DNA from 2 places in the Bacillus paramobilis genome. Region 2 is predicted to be linked to the other one. Evidence: predicted binding sites of a transcription regulator. Region 2 holds the regulator's gene; the other holds the start of a gene.
The links. The regulator LexA, encoded in region 2, represses DNA repair genes until DNA is damaged. The targets are predictions, from matches to a motif close to CGAACATATGTTCG.
Positions count from the first base shown of each region.

Region 1 (7,721 bases), 2.4 Mb from region 2:
ATCTTGTGTATTAAAACGGCGACCAAGCCCCGCAACAAACACGACTGGGAACTCTAATCCTTTACTTTTATGAATCGTCATAATACGAACGACATCTTCTTGTTCACCTAAAGCTCTCGCCGTACCCATATCGTCACCGCGTTCTAAAATACGCTCAATAAAGCGTAAGAAGCGGAATAATCCTCTAAACGATGTTGCTTCATATTGTCTTGCGCGGTCATAAAGTACACGCAGGTTTGCTTGCCTTTGCTTTCCGGCTGGTAAACCGCCAACAAAGTCGTAATAACCTGTCTCACCGTACACTTTCCAAATCAAATCAGAAAGAGACTGTTGACGCGCAAATTCACGCCATCCTTGCAGTAAGTTATAGAACCACTCTAATTTATCATGTAGTTCTTGTTCTTCCTCAAGCGGTGCCCCTTTTAAGAATGAGCTCATCACTTCATAAAACGAACCTTTCTTCCCATGAGCACGAAGCGTCGCAAGTTCTTCATCATTTAATCCAACGATTGGTGAACGAAGCACTGCGGCAAGTGGAATATCTTGCATCGGATTATCGATTACGCGGAATACGTTCATCATAATATTTACTTCTATCGCTTCAAAGTAACCAGTCGCAAGATCAGCGTATACTGGAATTCCTTGCAATTTTAACTCTTCCATAATTTGCGGCGCCCACGGCATAGAGCGAAGTAAAATAACGAAGTCGCGGTATTGTACAGGGCGCATACTATCCGTTTTACGATCATACACTTCATAACCTGAATCAACCATCGCTTTAATGCGCTGCGCCATAAGACGAGCTTCAAGTTGCGCTTTTTCTACTTCTGCACCTTCTTCACCGTCTTGCACTTCTTCTTCCGTTTGCTGAATGCATAGTAGTTCTGCCGCTACATCTTCACCTTCTGGATAGCTAGCACCTAACTTTAATTCAGCGTCTGCATCATAGTCGATTTCTCCGACTTCTTCACCCATAATTTGTTTAAAAATAAAGTTCGTACCTGCTAACACTTCATGACGACTACGGAAGTTTTTCGCTAAATCAATTTTCATTCCGCCGCCCAATCCTTCTTGTGTGAAGCGTTTATACTTTCCTAGGAATAAACCTGGTTCTGCTAGTCGGAAACGATAAATCGACTGTTTTACGTCCCCTACCATGAACAAGTTTCCTTCACTCTCAGAATCTTTCGTTACAAATTTAATAATGGATTCCTGTACGAAGTTCGTATCTTGATATTCATCGACTAATACTTCAGCAAATTTATTGCGATATTGGAGCGCTACTGCTGATGGCTTCATCTCACCATTTTCACTTTGTTCACTTAAAATTTGTAAACAGAAATGCTCTAAATCTGTGAAATCGACCATTCCTTTATCTCGTTTCATCGCTTGGAAACGCTCTGTAAATACTTTTACAAGTTGAACAAGCTTTTCTAATACAGGATGCATATCTTGAAAATCTCGTAAGAAACTTTCAGGTTTGCGGCTAAATAACTCTTCTTGTAATTTCTTCACTTCATCTTTCGCTTTATTACGAAGAGAGTCTACTTGTTTTACAACATCTTCGTTGTAATCACTTTTCTTAATACGCTTTAATGTTTGCCACGATACGTTTTGCATCGCTTCGTACACACTTGTCCACGATTTACGAGCAGCTAATGATAACGTTCCAAGTAAAACTGCATCAGCTTGCAAGGTTTCAACGCGAGGCGCCGGGCCGTCAGGAAGCATTGCGAGTTCGGTTGCTTTACGAATATGCTGTTCCGCTGTTTCAAGCTGGAATTTCACATCTTCTAATAAGTAAGAAGCATACACTAAATCTTCAATTGTCTTTCCTTCTACGTCGTATGCTTCTACTAATTTATCGAGCCATTTTTCCGGATTTGGATGCGCTCTTGATTCTGTATGAAGTGCTAAAATCATACGCTGTAAGTCATCATCACTACGATCACTCGTATAACGATCAACGAGTTCAAAGAATATCGTATTATCTTCAATTCCATACTCTGCTTCTAATATGTCATCTAATACTTCTTCTTTTAATAATTCGTTTTCTGTTTGATTCGCAATGCGAAAACGAGGATCAACATCAAGCATGTAGTAGTATCCTCTAATTACTTGTAAACAAAAGGAGTGAATCGTTGAAATAGAAGCTTTATTTAATAAGCTAAGTTGCTTTCTTACATGCTGCGACCCTGGCTCATCAATTAATACTTTTTCTAACGCTTCCCCAATTCTGTTTTTCATCTCTTGCGCCGCTGCATTCGTAAATGTTACAACGAGCAGGCGGTCGACATCGACTGGATTTTCTTCACTTATAATCTTTTTAATAATACGTTCAACTAATACTGCTGTTTTCCCTGATCCAGCTGCTGCTGCGACTAAAATATCACGTCCGTTCGCTACAACCGCTTTCCACTGGTCATCTGTCCACTGACTACCTTCTGGTTTTTTAGGCCAATTTTCAATCATTCTCCGCCAACCTCCTCTCTAATTTTCTCCATCGCTTCGCTATCTTTCATATCTTTTAGCGTACGGAATTGATTATCTTCAAGTGATTCATCGAACTGACAAACAGATTTGAAGTTACAGAACGTACATGCCGCTTTATTCCCCTTTTTGTAAGGAGCAATATCGATAACGCCTTCTGTAATGTCTTTTCCGATATTTTCAAACGTATGGTGTACGTATTTTTGCAATACGTTAAACTCTTGTTCACTTGCAATGCTCGAACGCGCACTAAAGCTACCGTCTTTTTTCAGGCCAGCAGAAATAATATCAGAGCTTCCTGTTGAAAGTTTATTATCCATTAAACGAACAACATCAGCATCGCCTAGCACGAGTCCTTTCATTTTAAATTTCTTTAAAATTTCTTTTTCGATTTCTGCTTCAGATGCGTCACCTTTCATCTCAACGATTGGGTTATGAATATGGAAGTACAGTACACCAGCCGGTGATGCAGTGCCGCCTTTTTTCATCCACGTATGTGCATTTGAAGTAACAACATCTAAATACGTTAACATTTGAAGTGCTAATCCGTAATACACTTCCGTTAAGTCTAACGCTTTTGAGCTTGATTTATAGTCAATAATACGTAGGAACGTACCACTTTCATCTTCTGCCTTATCAACACGGTCAATACGGCCAACTACTTCCATCTTCACACCATTTGGTAATGAGAATTCCATCGGTGGAAGAGATCCTGTACCACCCATACCGAATGGCACTTCTAAATCAACTGGTACGAAACCACTTGATTTCGCGTGCTCACGAAGAATGATTGACGTACGGAAAATGATTTGTTGTAGTTTTTGTTTTAAATAGAAATGACGGTTTGAACTTAATAAAATTTGTCTTTGTAATAACGGTGCAATCTCTTCTATTACTAAAACAGAAAGATGCTCACATTCTTTTATTGATAAATCCGCCCAAGTACGATTTTCACGTAATAGCCTGTCTGCAATTCTCTTCAGCGCTGCATGGAATAATTCCCCGATATCTGGCGCATCCAGTTTGAAAATATCACGCTCTCTTAATGATAAACCGTGCTGCGCGAAATGAGCATATGCGCAACGGTTAAATAGTTCCATACGAGAGACGCTTCCTTTTATTGTGTCTCCGTATAAATCTCTACTTACAACTGAACTTAGCTTTTTCGCACGATTTCGGTAGAATAAGCTTGATAATACGCGGCTACTTTTTTGCTTCCATTCATCTGAAGTAACGTAGAAATTATATACGTCCCACCAAAAGTCTAAATTCCCTTCAAATCCGTATCGCTTCCACGTTTGAAGTTGCTGCATTACATATGACAGCGTTACTTCTGGCGTTGCTACGTATGAAATTTGTTCCGAACGTGATAAATCATTTACGTCATTCGTAATAAATGTATCTTTCACATCAGGGAACATTCTTTTTATTTTCTTAATAAAGCTAGACGCAAGTAACGTCTTTCCTTCCTCATCTGCAAGCGGACAAGAAATATATAATTTCTCTGTCGCTCTCGTTACCATTTGGTACATAACGAACTGTTCTTCTAATAAAGTTTGTCTCGTCGTTGGTGCTAATTCGATACCTGCAGCACTAAGAACATCTCTTTCTTCATCAGAAAGCATACCTTCATCCATAGGTGCTGCTGGAATTACACCTTCATTCACGCCAATGACAAATGTTGCTTTCACATTTGATAATCTAGAACGATCAATATTCGCAATTAACACTTGGTCTAATGACGGCGGAATGTTTGCGAATTGAAGCGCCTCAAGCCCTGTCGACATAACGTCTGTGAACATAGAAAGTGACATTTTCTCCTCGCCAAGCATTTCAACGAACGTATCAAGAAGACTCATTACTTCTTCCCATACTTGCTCATGATCTGTCGCAAATAAGAAATCTCCGCTCTCTTCTGCACGAACACGTAATGCTTCTAGTTTTTTCGGAACATCAAGCTCTTCTAAAAATAAGTAAACAGCTTCGCACATTTGCATAACTGTTCCCGCACGTTTCAGCCTTTTTTGCATACGAATAACAGGCGTTCTTACAACGTCGCGCAGTCGATTTATTTTCTCTTCCATTTCACGTTCACTGTCTGTAATCATCCCGTCTGTATCGTCAAGAGAACGATAGCGGCGATACATCCATGGATCTTCAGACGTCCATCTCTTCCCTTGTACACCGTACGCTAAACAGTAGTTTTCAAACTCATCCATCTCTTCGCGCATCGTTTCTTTTCTTACGTCTAATGGATATAAAAGCTCTGTTTTCACGCAGCGAAACACTGCATCATAACGCCAATTCCCACTAATAATCTCTAGTGCAGAACGAATACATTCTACTAGCGGATGATGTGACATCGGGCGTTTTTCATCGATGAAGTGCGGGATATTATAATCTGTAAATAACGTTCGCATCACATCGTAATAACTTTCCCCATTACGAAGAAGAACCGCAATATCTCGGTAACGATAGTCTTCGTCCGCCACAAGTCTACGAATTTCACGAGCAACACCTTCTACTTCAGCTCGTAAATTCGCTGCTGTATGAATCGTTACACTTGCTTCCCCGTGAAACTTTTCATTTGGTCGTGCTTCATAATGAGTTTCTAAATGCGCTAATGCTTGCGAATGAAAACGTGGTTGTTCCATAAGCGGAATTGTTTTTTCAATTTCTATCTTCTCTTCACGTGCTACTTGTTTTATTTTTTCATACGTTAACGTCGTTTCATAAAATAAATCTAGTTCATTTACTGGCTGCGCTAACGTTTTTTCATCTATCGTTAACGTGATCGTAACTCTCGCTCCGCAAATCATAAGCTGTCTTACAATTTCTAGCTCTTGCGGTGAGAACGAATGAAATCCATCTATATAAATTTCAGCCCCATTTACATATTCAGATTGCGGAAGCTTTTCGACTAGCAATTGCAGGTAGTCTTCTGAATCTAAATATTTTCCGATTAAAGCACGTTCGAAATCATCATATAATAGTTGTAGATCATACACTTTATTCGCTAATAGCTTTTGTTCGGCACTGCTACTATGCGCATCTAATTGTTGCCACATTTCATATACGTTAGATGGCGTCACGTTGTAACGTTTAAACTCCGCAATCATACTACCAAGATGTTCAAAGAAACCGTTTTGCTCCGCTGCTTTTTGGAACACTGATAATCCATCTTTACGAGACTCTACAATTTTACGAAGTAGCATATGTACGCCTGCTTCATCAATGTGAAGACGACTCGCTCCGCCAACTTCTTGCAGCACCTTCCACGCTAACCGTGAAAAACTAAAAACTTGTGCCCGAATAGAACCTCTAACATCCTCACTACCAATTAACGCCTGCTGTGTTTGGAATGTCATCTGTTCTGGCACAAGATATAATATTGTTTCCCCTCTTGGGCGCTGCTTTAACTCTTCTTGCACTTCGTGTAAACAAAGTGTACTTTTTCCACTTCCCGCTCTACCAATCACAAATCGAAGTGACATGTAACCCCACCTTTCACTTACATAACGAACGTTAGTTTGCTACTATAATTGTATTATAGGACACGAAAAAAGACAAACGGAGTAGTTTGTCTTTTACTATACTTCTACCTATTATATCAACCTTTTGAAAAATTCGTTTGCACCTCTTGAATTGGCCAATATCGTAAATCAACTTTACCGACAACTGTATCAGCTTTTACAAATCCAAAGTGTCTACTATCCCAGCTTCCGAGTCGGTTATCGCCTACTACAAAAATATATCCAGGTGGTACCGACTTTTCTTTCGTTAACTCTTCTAGTTTAAAATCACCTGTTAGTTGTCGTCCATTTGTCTCTTTCTTATACGTCTCTAAATAAGGTTCATCCACGAATTGTCCGTTTATATACAGTTTATCATGCTTATATTCAATTTGATCCCCAGGTAAACCGATAATTCGTTTTACATAGTCCTCTTTTTTATTCGCATGAAACACAACAACATCAAACCTGTTCAAGTCCCCTACTTGATAACTCACCTTATTTACAACGAGCATATTGCCATCTTGCAATGTCGGCATCATTGACTTCCCCTCTACAACGTACGTTGAAAAGAAAAACGTTCGAAAAAATACAGCTAATAATACACCAATTAAAATTGTTCGTATCCACTCTATGCCTTCTTTTTTCAAAGTTTTCTTCATCCGCTTCTCCCCTTACCCTTTAATAATGAAGCTTTCCTTTACAAAGAAGACTATTCTTAATGTAGTTCTAACTTTACTTCGATTTTCTTGCCGACATACCATAAAATAAAAATACCAATTGCTACAATGACTGATTTCACCGGATTATGAATAAATGACATTAAATCATGACCGATATACGTTAAAATAAAAATCATCACAAGTTTTCCGAACGCGAGCGCAAGACCAAACTGTTTTACACTAATGCGAGATAAACCAGCAACAACATTTATAAGCGCAGACGGTGTAAACGGAAAACAAAATATAACGAAAATCGGCGCGAACCCTTTCCTTTCAATCCACCCCATTGCCTTTCGTACTCTCTCATGCTTATTTACAAAAGAAAAGAAACGACTTCGGCCAAAATGGCGGATAATGAAAAAGACAAGTAAAGCACCCATTACTGATCCAAGCCACGAATAAAGAAAACCGAGCCAAAATCCAAATGCAACAGCATTCGCCAATACAAATACGATGAGTGGCAATGCCGGAATCAACGCTTCTATCATCGGTAAACCAATACCAAGAAGTGGTCCGAACGCTTTATAACTTTCAACAATATGATCCATATTTTCTGGTGAAAAATACTCTTTGATTGTCTGAAAATCCATTCTACACTTTACCCCTTTACTCTAAGTACTACCTCTACTGTATCATCGCTTATATGAAAGAGGAAATGGTAGATACGACATATGGAGATGTAATTATTAAGTTTCCATATCTTTCATTAGAATTCCTTCATTATTATGCTATGATAATCTATCAATATTCGACAGGACTTGTCGCGATTTTAGAAGTGGTCCTTTTGTTTTGGTAGCAAATTCCTCGGTAACTGAAATTATATCGGCGATTTTCTGAATATATCGACCATAACTCGCTTTTTATCAGCGATTTCTCGAATATATCAACCACAACTCGCTTTTTATCGGCGATTTCTCGAATATATCGACTTACCGACAAAAACTGACAAATAAAAGGATGGGGGGTTCCCCCATCCTCTTACACTTCGCCTTCTTTC
Region 1 covers NZ_CP151108.1:4,126,662-4,134,382, forward strand. Annotated here, with positions in the region: gene addA (helicase-exonuclease AddAB subunit AddA) at 1-2,472, opposite strand, end outside; gene addB (helicase-exonuclease AddAB subunit AddB) at 2,469-5,984, opposite strand; gene lepB (signal peptidase I) at 6,101-6,664, opposite strand; gene AABL52_RS21165 (TVP38/TMEM64 family protein) at 6,721-7,314, opposite strand; gene AABL52_RS21170 (competence protein ComK) at 7,703-7,721, opposite strand, start outside.
Region 1: the regulator LexA is predicted to act here: its motif matches at 6,010-6,023, upstream of addB (helicase-exonuclease AddAB subunit AddB).

Region 2 (7,721 bases):
GGGATAACAACGCATTACATTCCTAATTGGGAACAACCTCATCACATTCAAGATCTACAATTTGAAGATGCATTAGAAACAACAAAAAAATGGGTTTCTTACATTCGCGAACAAGAACAACCAGATTTACTAGTCGTAGCGTATCATGGAGGATTTGAACGCGATTTACAAACCGGGGTACCGACTGAAGTTTTAACAGGTGAAAACCAAGGTTATGCAATGTGCTATGAAATTGAAGGCATAGATATTTTACTAACAGGCCATCAACACCGGGAAATCGCTCACGCCGTAATAAATGGTGTAACAGTTTTACAGACCGGATGCAATGGACACTCCGTCGGAAAAATAACAGTAACATTCGAGAAAATAGAACAAAAATGGGTAAAAAAAGAGAGTTATTCACAATTATTGCCTGTGCGAGGAATTGTGGCGGACCAACATATGCTTTCCTTGGTTACCGATTATGAAGAGAAAACACAAAATTGGCTCGATCAACCTATTGGACTAATCTATGGAGATATGCAAATTTCAGACGCTATGCAAACTCGTTTGCAAGACCATCCTTTTATTGAATTCATAAATAAGATACAGATGGATATAGCTAATGTTTCTATTTCTTGTACAAGCTTATTCCATAATACATCTCCAGGTTTCCCTGGTCATGTAACAATGCGTGACATCGTTTCTAATTATATTTATCCAAATACATTAAAAGTAATTAGAATAACTGGAGCAGATATAAAAAACGCCCTTGAACTTTCTGCTTCTTATTTCACATTACATGCAGATGGAACTATCATCGTAAACCCTACCTTCATAGAACCGAAGCCACAACACTATAATTACGATATGTGGGAAGGGATTTCGTACGTATTAAACATTTCCAAACCTATTGGCGAGAGAGTAGAATCTTTACAGTATAAAGGCGCTCCTCTTAATATGGATGAAGAATATGACGTCGTTATGAATAATTATCGCGCAAGCGGCGGAGGAAACTTCTTTATGTTTCAAAATAAGCCCGTAATAAAAGACATACCAACAGATATGTCTGAACTTATCGCTAACTATATATTGAAGCACAAAAAGATAGAGGCATCAGTCAACAATAACTGGAAAGTTATTAAATAACGGATATAATAAATAAAAAAGATGGGCTTCGCCCATCTTTTAGTTTAATTTTGCATTATCTTGCTTTTTTAAAGCCTTTAATTTCGCCGGTGTAACATCAGTACCTTCTTCGTTAACAACTTTAATTCCTTTAAGTTCGTTTAACATATTTTGACGAAATCCTTTTAAATATTGTTCACGTAGCGATTGGCGCTCACGTTGTTCTTCTTCAGTTAAGCCTTCAGCTTTTGCTTTTTTCGCTAAGAAGTTAATGCGTTCAATGAGTTCGTGACTTTGCATCTCGAATCCCCCTTTTACTCAAAACTGATTATTATCATACAATAGTTAGTCCTCTTTATCAAGCAATTGCTTTGTATATTCTACATATCTTCGATGTACAGTTGCCTTTGAAACTTCATGACCAAAACCACGAAGTGTTGCTGCAATTTCTTCAAAAGTTAATTCATTCCGGCGTAAACGTACAATTTCCTCAATTGGCACTTCTTTCTTCTCTCGTCCTACGCTTAAATGACGATTCTTCAAATTATTTTCTGGACGATAACCTTTTTCTACTGCACGTTGCATACCACGTTTAATTTTCAAGTTATGAATCTTTCTTTGATACTCTTCAACAATACCAATAATATCTAATACCATCGAATCAGAATCCGATAATTGTAATTCTCCATTATGCGTGTGCGTGTATACTTTTATTCCCTCTTTATGTAAACAATGCATTAATGCAATCTTTGCATTCCCCCTACCAAGGCGCGTTTCATCTTGTATGAGTAGCACATCAATTTGTTCGTCTCGAATGGTATCTAGCACTTCTAATATACCGTCACGTTCAATCGTATACCCACTAGCCTGTTCTTCAATTACCTTAGCAACATTCATTTGATAGCGCTCAGCTAAATGCAATAATTCATCTTTTTGACGTAATAATGACGTTTCTTGCGCTTCTTTCGTTGTACTCACACGTGCATAAATAATTGCATTCATTATGAACCCCTCTTTCTCACTATTATTTCCCTCCAGTGTAACATAAATTCGCCTTTTGTTCGAACTTATGTTTGTAGAATGTTTTTTCGCATGTTATACTTATTAATAAGAAAAACGAAAGAAAACGAGGTGTTAGAAAACATGGAAAAGTTAACGAAACGCCAGCAAGACATTCTCGACTTTATTAAGCTAAAAGTACAAGAAAAAGGATATCCACCTTCCGTACGTGAAATTGGTCAAGCAGTCGGCCTCGCTTCTAGTTCTACAGTGCACGGACATTTATCACGACTAGAAGAAAAAGGATATATTCGACGCGATCCAACAAAACCACGAGCAATTGAAATTTTAGGTGACGATCGAATGGATGCAGAAACACAATCTGTTATTCAAGTTCCAATTATCGGAAAAGTTACTGCTGGATTACCGATTACAGCAGTTGAAAGTGTAGAAGATCACTTCCCACTTCCAGCTAGCATTGTTGCTGGAGCAGACCAAGTGTTTATGTTACGTATTTCTGGAGATAGTATGATTGAAGCTGGTATTTTCGATGGAGATTTAGTTGTTGTTCGCCAACAACAGTCTGCATACAACGGTGAAATTGTAGTCGCTTTAACAGAAGATAACGAAGCAACTGTTAAACGTTTCTATAAAGAAAAAGACCATTTCCGTCTACAACCGGAAAACTCTTCATTAGAACCTATCATTTTAAAACAAGTGTCAGTTATCGGAAAAGTAATTGGCGTATATCGTGATTTACATTAAGCATAATAAAAGAAGATAATTACCTTATTTATATACGGTAATTATCTTCTTTTTTGTATTTTGATAGATTTTCATATATTCTATTTCTTATGAACGAGTTTCAATCGTCACATCGCCAGCAGCTGTTTTACCGCTAATCTTTTTACTACCATTACCAATCGTTATATTTTTATTTTCTTCATTAAAAATCATCACTTCACCAGCAGCACTTTGCCCCGTTATAACTGCATCTTGTGGTTTTTCCAATAAAGTTATATCTACATCACCAGCAGTTGAACTTGCCTCTACATCATATTTAGGATCATGATCCATAATGTGCACTTCCCCACTAGCCGACTTCGCTGTTACTTTCCCTATTACTTTTTTAAAGTTCACCTCACCAGCTTTTGTAGATCCCTCCACACTCTTAGCTGTGACATGTTTCAAATCTACTTCCCCAGCCATTGTTCCAACACTTACATGATCACTTTTCACATCACTTATTTCTATTTGTCCAGCGGATGAATTTACTTTTATCTCTTGGTAAGAACGTTCAGGTACAAGGAGAGTTATTGTAGACGTTTGAAACCTAAAATCGTAAAAAGAAAAATCAAATGAAGCACCTTTTTCTCTTTCCCCAATAATTTTTAATGTGTCACCATCTTCTGCAATACGAACCTCTTGTTTACGTGCATCTCCTGTGTGCTTTACATAAAAAGAAGAGTCGGGAGATTTTTGGACAACAATATCCCCAGCGTCTAACTTAACTTCTATATTTTTTAATGTTTCGTTTTTAATAACGTCTTCTTTGTTTCCTTTTTCTGCAGTTTGTACTGCTTTTTCATACGTTTGTGAAATCCCTATTACTCCAATAATGATACAAGCGATTGCTACTAACAATATTTTTTTCATCATCTACTCCCCTTTTATCATTTTGAAGTTCCATATTACATAACGTACGCATAACTTTTTAAACCACTTCGTACTATAATAAGCGATAATACATAACAACAAACCTACTCCAACAAACGTTATACTAACGAATACATCCAACCATATAAAAGTACCCATAAATACTTTTCCAATAACGAAAAATGGTGTCACTACACTAGCAATCCCACCGACCCAAAAAGAAAATATAAAAGCGATAATTGCCACTAACGGGCCTAACACAATAATGAAATTAAACAAACTAAGTCCAATCGCTGCCATGACAGCCCTTGTTATATTCGAAGTAGATGGGTCCTTTTTCATTTCATCAAAGCGATACAAAGCAAGTAAGTCTTTCGCAATTACTTTCGGAGAGCCAAGGCCTTTTATTATTTCCGATTCAGTTTTCCCCTCTTCTTTCCCAAACTGAAAATGCTCTTCATAATCAAATAAAATATCTTTCCTCTCTTCTTCCGGTAACTTTCTAAGATGACTTGATAATTCTTTAAGAAACTGTTCTTTACTCATCCCATTCCACCCCTTCAATAATTTCTTGTACGCCTTTTGCAAAATCACGCCACTCTGTTACTAACAAATTCAGTTGCGTTTCCCCTTGCTCAGTTAGTTGATAATATTTACGAGGCGGCCCCTCCGTAGATTCCTTCAAATACGTTTGAAAATACCCTTCTTTCGTTAAACGACGTAATAAAGGATACACTGACCCTTCCGATATTAAAAATTTATTTGAGATTTGCTGTACAAGTTCATAACCGTAACAATCTTTACGTTTCACAAGTGCCAAAACACACAGTTCTAACACACCTTTTTTAAACTGAACGTTCAAGGTCAATCCCCCTTTCTCATTTCAGTACTGTTCAATACACGGTACCCGTTATATCCATAATATACCACTTAGTATTATTCATTGCAAGGTACTCATTTATATTTACTCCCTAAATGTAGAAAACGTACAAATAAAAGCCTGAATAATGTCCTGTTTTAACTGGCCATCACTCAGGCTTTTATTCGATGCGAACTGTATGAATACAAAAATTCATTCACTCTTTCCCTTCTAAGAACCAACTTCTACTTGTTTACCTAATAAATTACGAAACACACCTTTTCTTTCTCGAGCTAGTTGGCTAAACTCCCCTTGTTGAACAACCTCTCCTTTATCTAATACAATTACTTGATCAGCATTACGTATTGTTGATAAACGATGGGCAATTACGATAATAGTCATTTGACCCTTTAACTCTTCTAATGCACCTTGGATTAACGCTTCGTTTTCTGCATCTAACGCACTTGTTGCCTCATCTAAAACTAAAATGGAAGGTTTTCTCAAAATTGCTCGTGCCAAAACTAATCGTTGTCTTTCCCCACCCGAAAGCTTAACTCCTCTATCTCCAATAAAAGTATCAAGTCCATTTGGAAGCGCTTGTACAAATTCAGCAGCGGCAGCAAAATTTAATGCCGCCCAAATCTGATCTTCACTTGCATTTGGTTCAATCATCAATAAATTTTCTCTTATGCTTGCATTAAATAGGAAGGGGTCCTGCTGAACATAGCTAATAGATTTCCTTAAAGCTAATAAATTATCACTTGCAATAGTCGAATCATCTATTAATACTTGTCCTTTTTCCGGTTGAATCAGTCCCATCAAAATATCAATTAATGTACTTTTTCCAGCACCCGATCGCCCAACAATTGCTGTCATACAATTCGATGGAATTTGCAAATTAATATTTTGAAGAGCATATATAGGTTCGTTTTGATTGTAACGAAAAAAAACATTATTACATTTGATTCCTTCTTGCATAGTTAACGGTTGTATACTTTTAGATGATTGCCTTACATCTCCCAATTCAATTGCTTCGTTGCATTCTCTCTCCAATTGTAATAAAGACTTAAAAGCAGGAATATTTGCAGCTAATTGCTCCAAATTAGATTGAATCCCAGTAAACCTAGGCCATAGTCTAGAAAAAATAAGAACAATGACTATTAATTGTCCTGGCTGAGCCTGGAATAATTTTATAGATGTAAAAATAAGTAACGCAATTAGAATAGCAGATGCAAACTTATAAAAAAATTGCGATTGATTTTTCAACTTAATATATGCTAGTTGTTCCTTTTCCATTTTTTCACACCAAGTACTGAGCCATGTATACCTAGACTCTTCTAACATGTTACTCTTTATATCTTTAATACCGTTAAAGTGATCTGTTATACCACTAAGATAATCTCTTGCTATTTCAGATGTTTGGTTTCCTAATACCCTTGATTTTTTTATATAATGTTTAGAAAAATATGCAAGTATTAAGCCTGTACATAGTACAAAAATTGTTATTTTTATTGAAAACCATAGAGCAATTCCAATTTGTATTACAGTAAAAATAAATGATGTTAAAAGTTGAAGAAATAAATTGGTTCCAACCATAACTCGTCCTAGTTCCTCAGTCAGTGAACTAATCAAATCTGACTTTCTCTTTCTCACAAAGAAACTCCAATTAACTCGTAATAGGGCATGGTAAATTTGTAACCTTAAATAGTTTGTAAAGCGCATTATAATTTTCATATTTCGAAGAGCAAGATTTTGTTGTAAAAGCGATTGGACCACCACTAATATAATATATATGCTTAAGATAAGTAACAACCTCAACGTTTCAGGGGTTTCTTGTAAAACTTCAAATATCGCCATACCCGGTATTGAACCCATATTTATTTCGATAACTCCACTAATATTAATCATGGGAAGTAATAAAAGAAGACCTATCCCTTCCAACAAACTAACTAATGCCATACCAAATAAATTTACATAAAGTATTTTCCCAGAAAAAGCATATAATTTATTCACAAAATACAAGAGATGTTTCACTTTTATTTCCTCCTATGTTAGCTCATGCTTCCTCACCCTTCTCCAGGTGCATAGAAAAGGTCGTAAAGGAAAATACAAAAAATGAAGGTATTTAGGTAACGGTAAAGTCTTTGCATCTATCGGATAAGGATACAAATGACTCAATATAAATAAAAATCTTTGACGTTTTGACATTAATGAATATAAATGACGACTGTGATACTTTGATACTTCTTCTGGGATTGGTGGCGTGTGTAGGTTTATCATTTGTTTTAAATAAAACAGTGCATCCTGCGCTAATCTCCTAACATACTTTTTGTTTGTCCATATTTTCATTTCTTCAATAATTGTTGAATTTAACAATTTATTTGACAGAATCAACGCCTGCCCAACTATATGTCCAGATTGATATTTATTTAATAGCTGATTAATTTCTAACCAATTCTGCTCTTGTTCTATCATTTTATTTACATCTACTAACCAACGTAACCTTGACCATCCATGACGTGCTCCATGAGAACAAAGAAATACAAATAAATCCTCTTTCCCTAATACATATACAGGATTACTTACTAATGTACTTTTTCTTTTCCTCTTCCATAATTCCACAAATTTCATTTCCTTCCCAGGACCTGGATTTAGCCGCCAATGAATTTCCAGTTTAATTTGCTTTTCAGGGTGAAAAAATGTTGTATGATGATGCCTCCATTTCCAATCATTTAATACCGTTTGAATATATTCATCTTTTATATACCCTTGTTCTAAAAGAATTCTTTCGGCTTTCTCCAACTGGTTAATCGGGATAAGAATATCCAAATCACAAGATGTTCTCAAGGAGACATCACCATAAAGATCATGCGCAAGTGCTGGTCCTTTTAAAAAAAGAGTATTAATCTCATTTTCAATAAACCATCTACTTACTTGCTCCATTTCAGCACTTAAAAAGAGCATTCGAAACATATTCTCTTTAAAGTTTTGACGCAATATATTCATAACATGAGATGGAATTAATCCTTTAGTTACTCCGTTCACCTTTGGATAAATATATGGATGCACCCGATGATGTATTGCCAATTCAAGAAACTTA
Region 2 covers NZ_CP151108.1:1,754,905-1,762,625, reverse strand. Annotated here, with positions in the region: gene AABL52_RS09180 (bifunctional metallophosphatase/5'-nucleotidase) at 1-1,128, shown strand, start outside; gene AABL52_RS09175 (DUF896 domain-containing protein) at 1,168-1,407, opposite strand; gene AABL52_RS09170 (YneB family resolvase-like protein) at 1,453-2,109, opposite strand; gene lexA (transcriptional repressor LexA) at 2,251-2,871, shown strand; gene AABL52_RS09160 (DUF4097 family beta strand repeat-containing protein) at 2,959-3,765, opposite strand; gene AABL52_RS09155 (DUF1700 domain-containing protein) at 3,766-4,308, opposite strand; gene AABL52_RS09150 (PadR family transcriptional regulator) at 4,301-4,624, opposite strand; gene AABL52_RS09145 (ABC transporter ATP-binding protein) at 4,853-6,655, opposite strand; gene AABL52_RS09140 (nucleotidyltransferase domain-containing protein) at 6,668-7,721, opposite strand, start outside.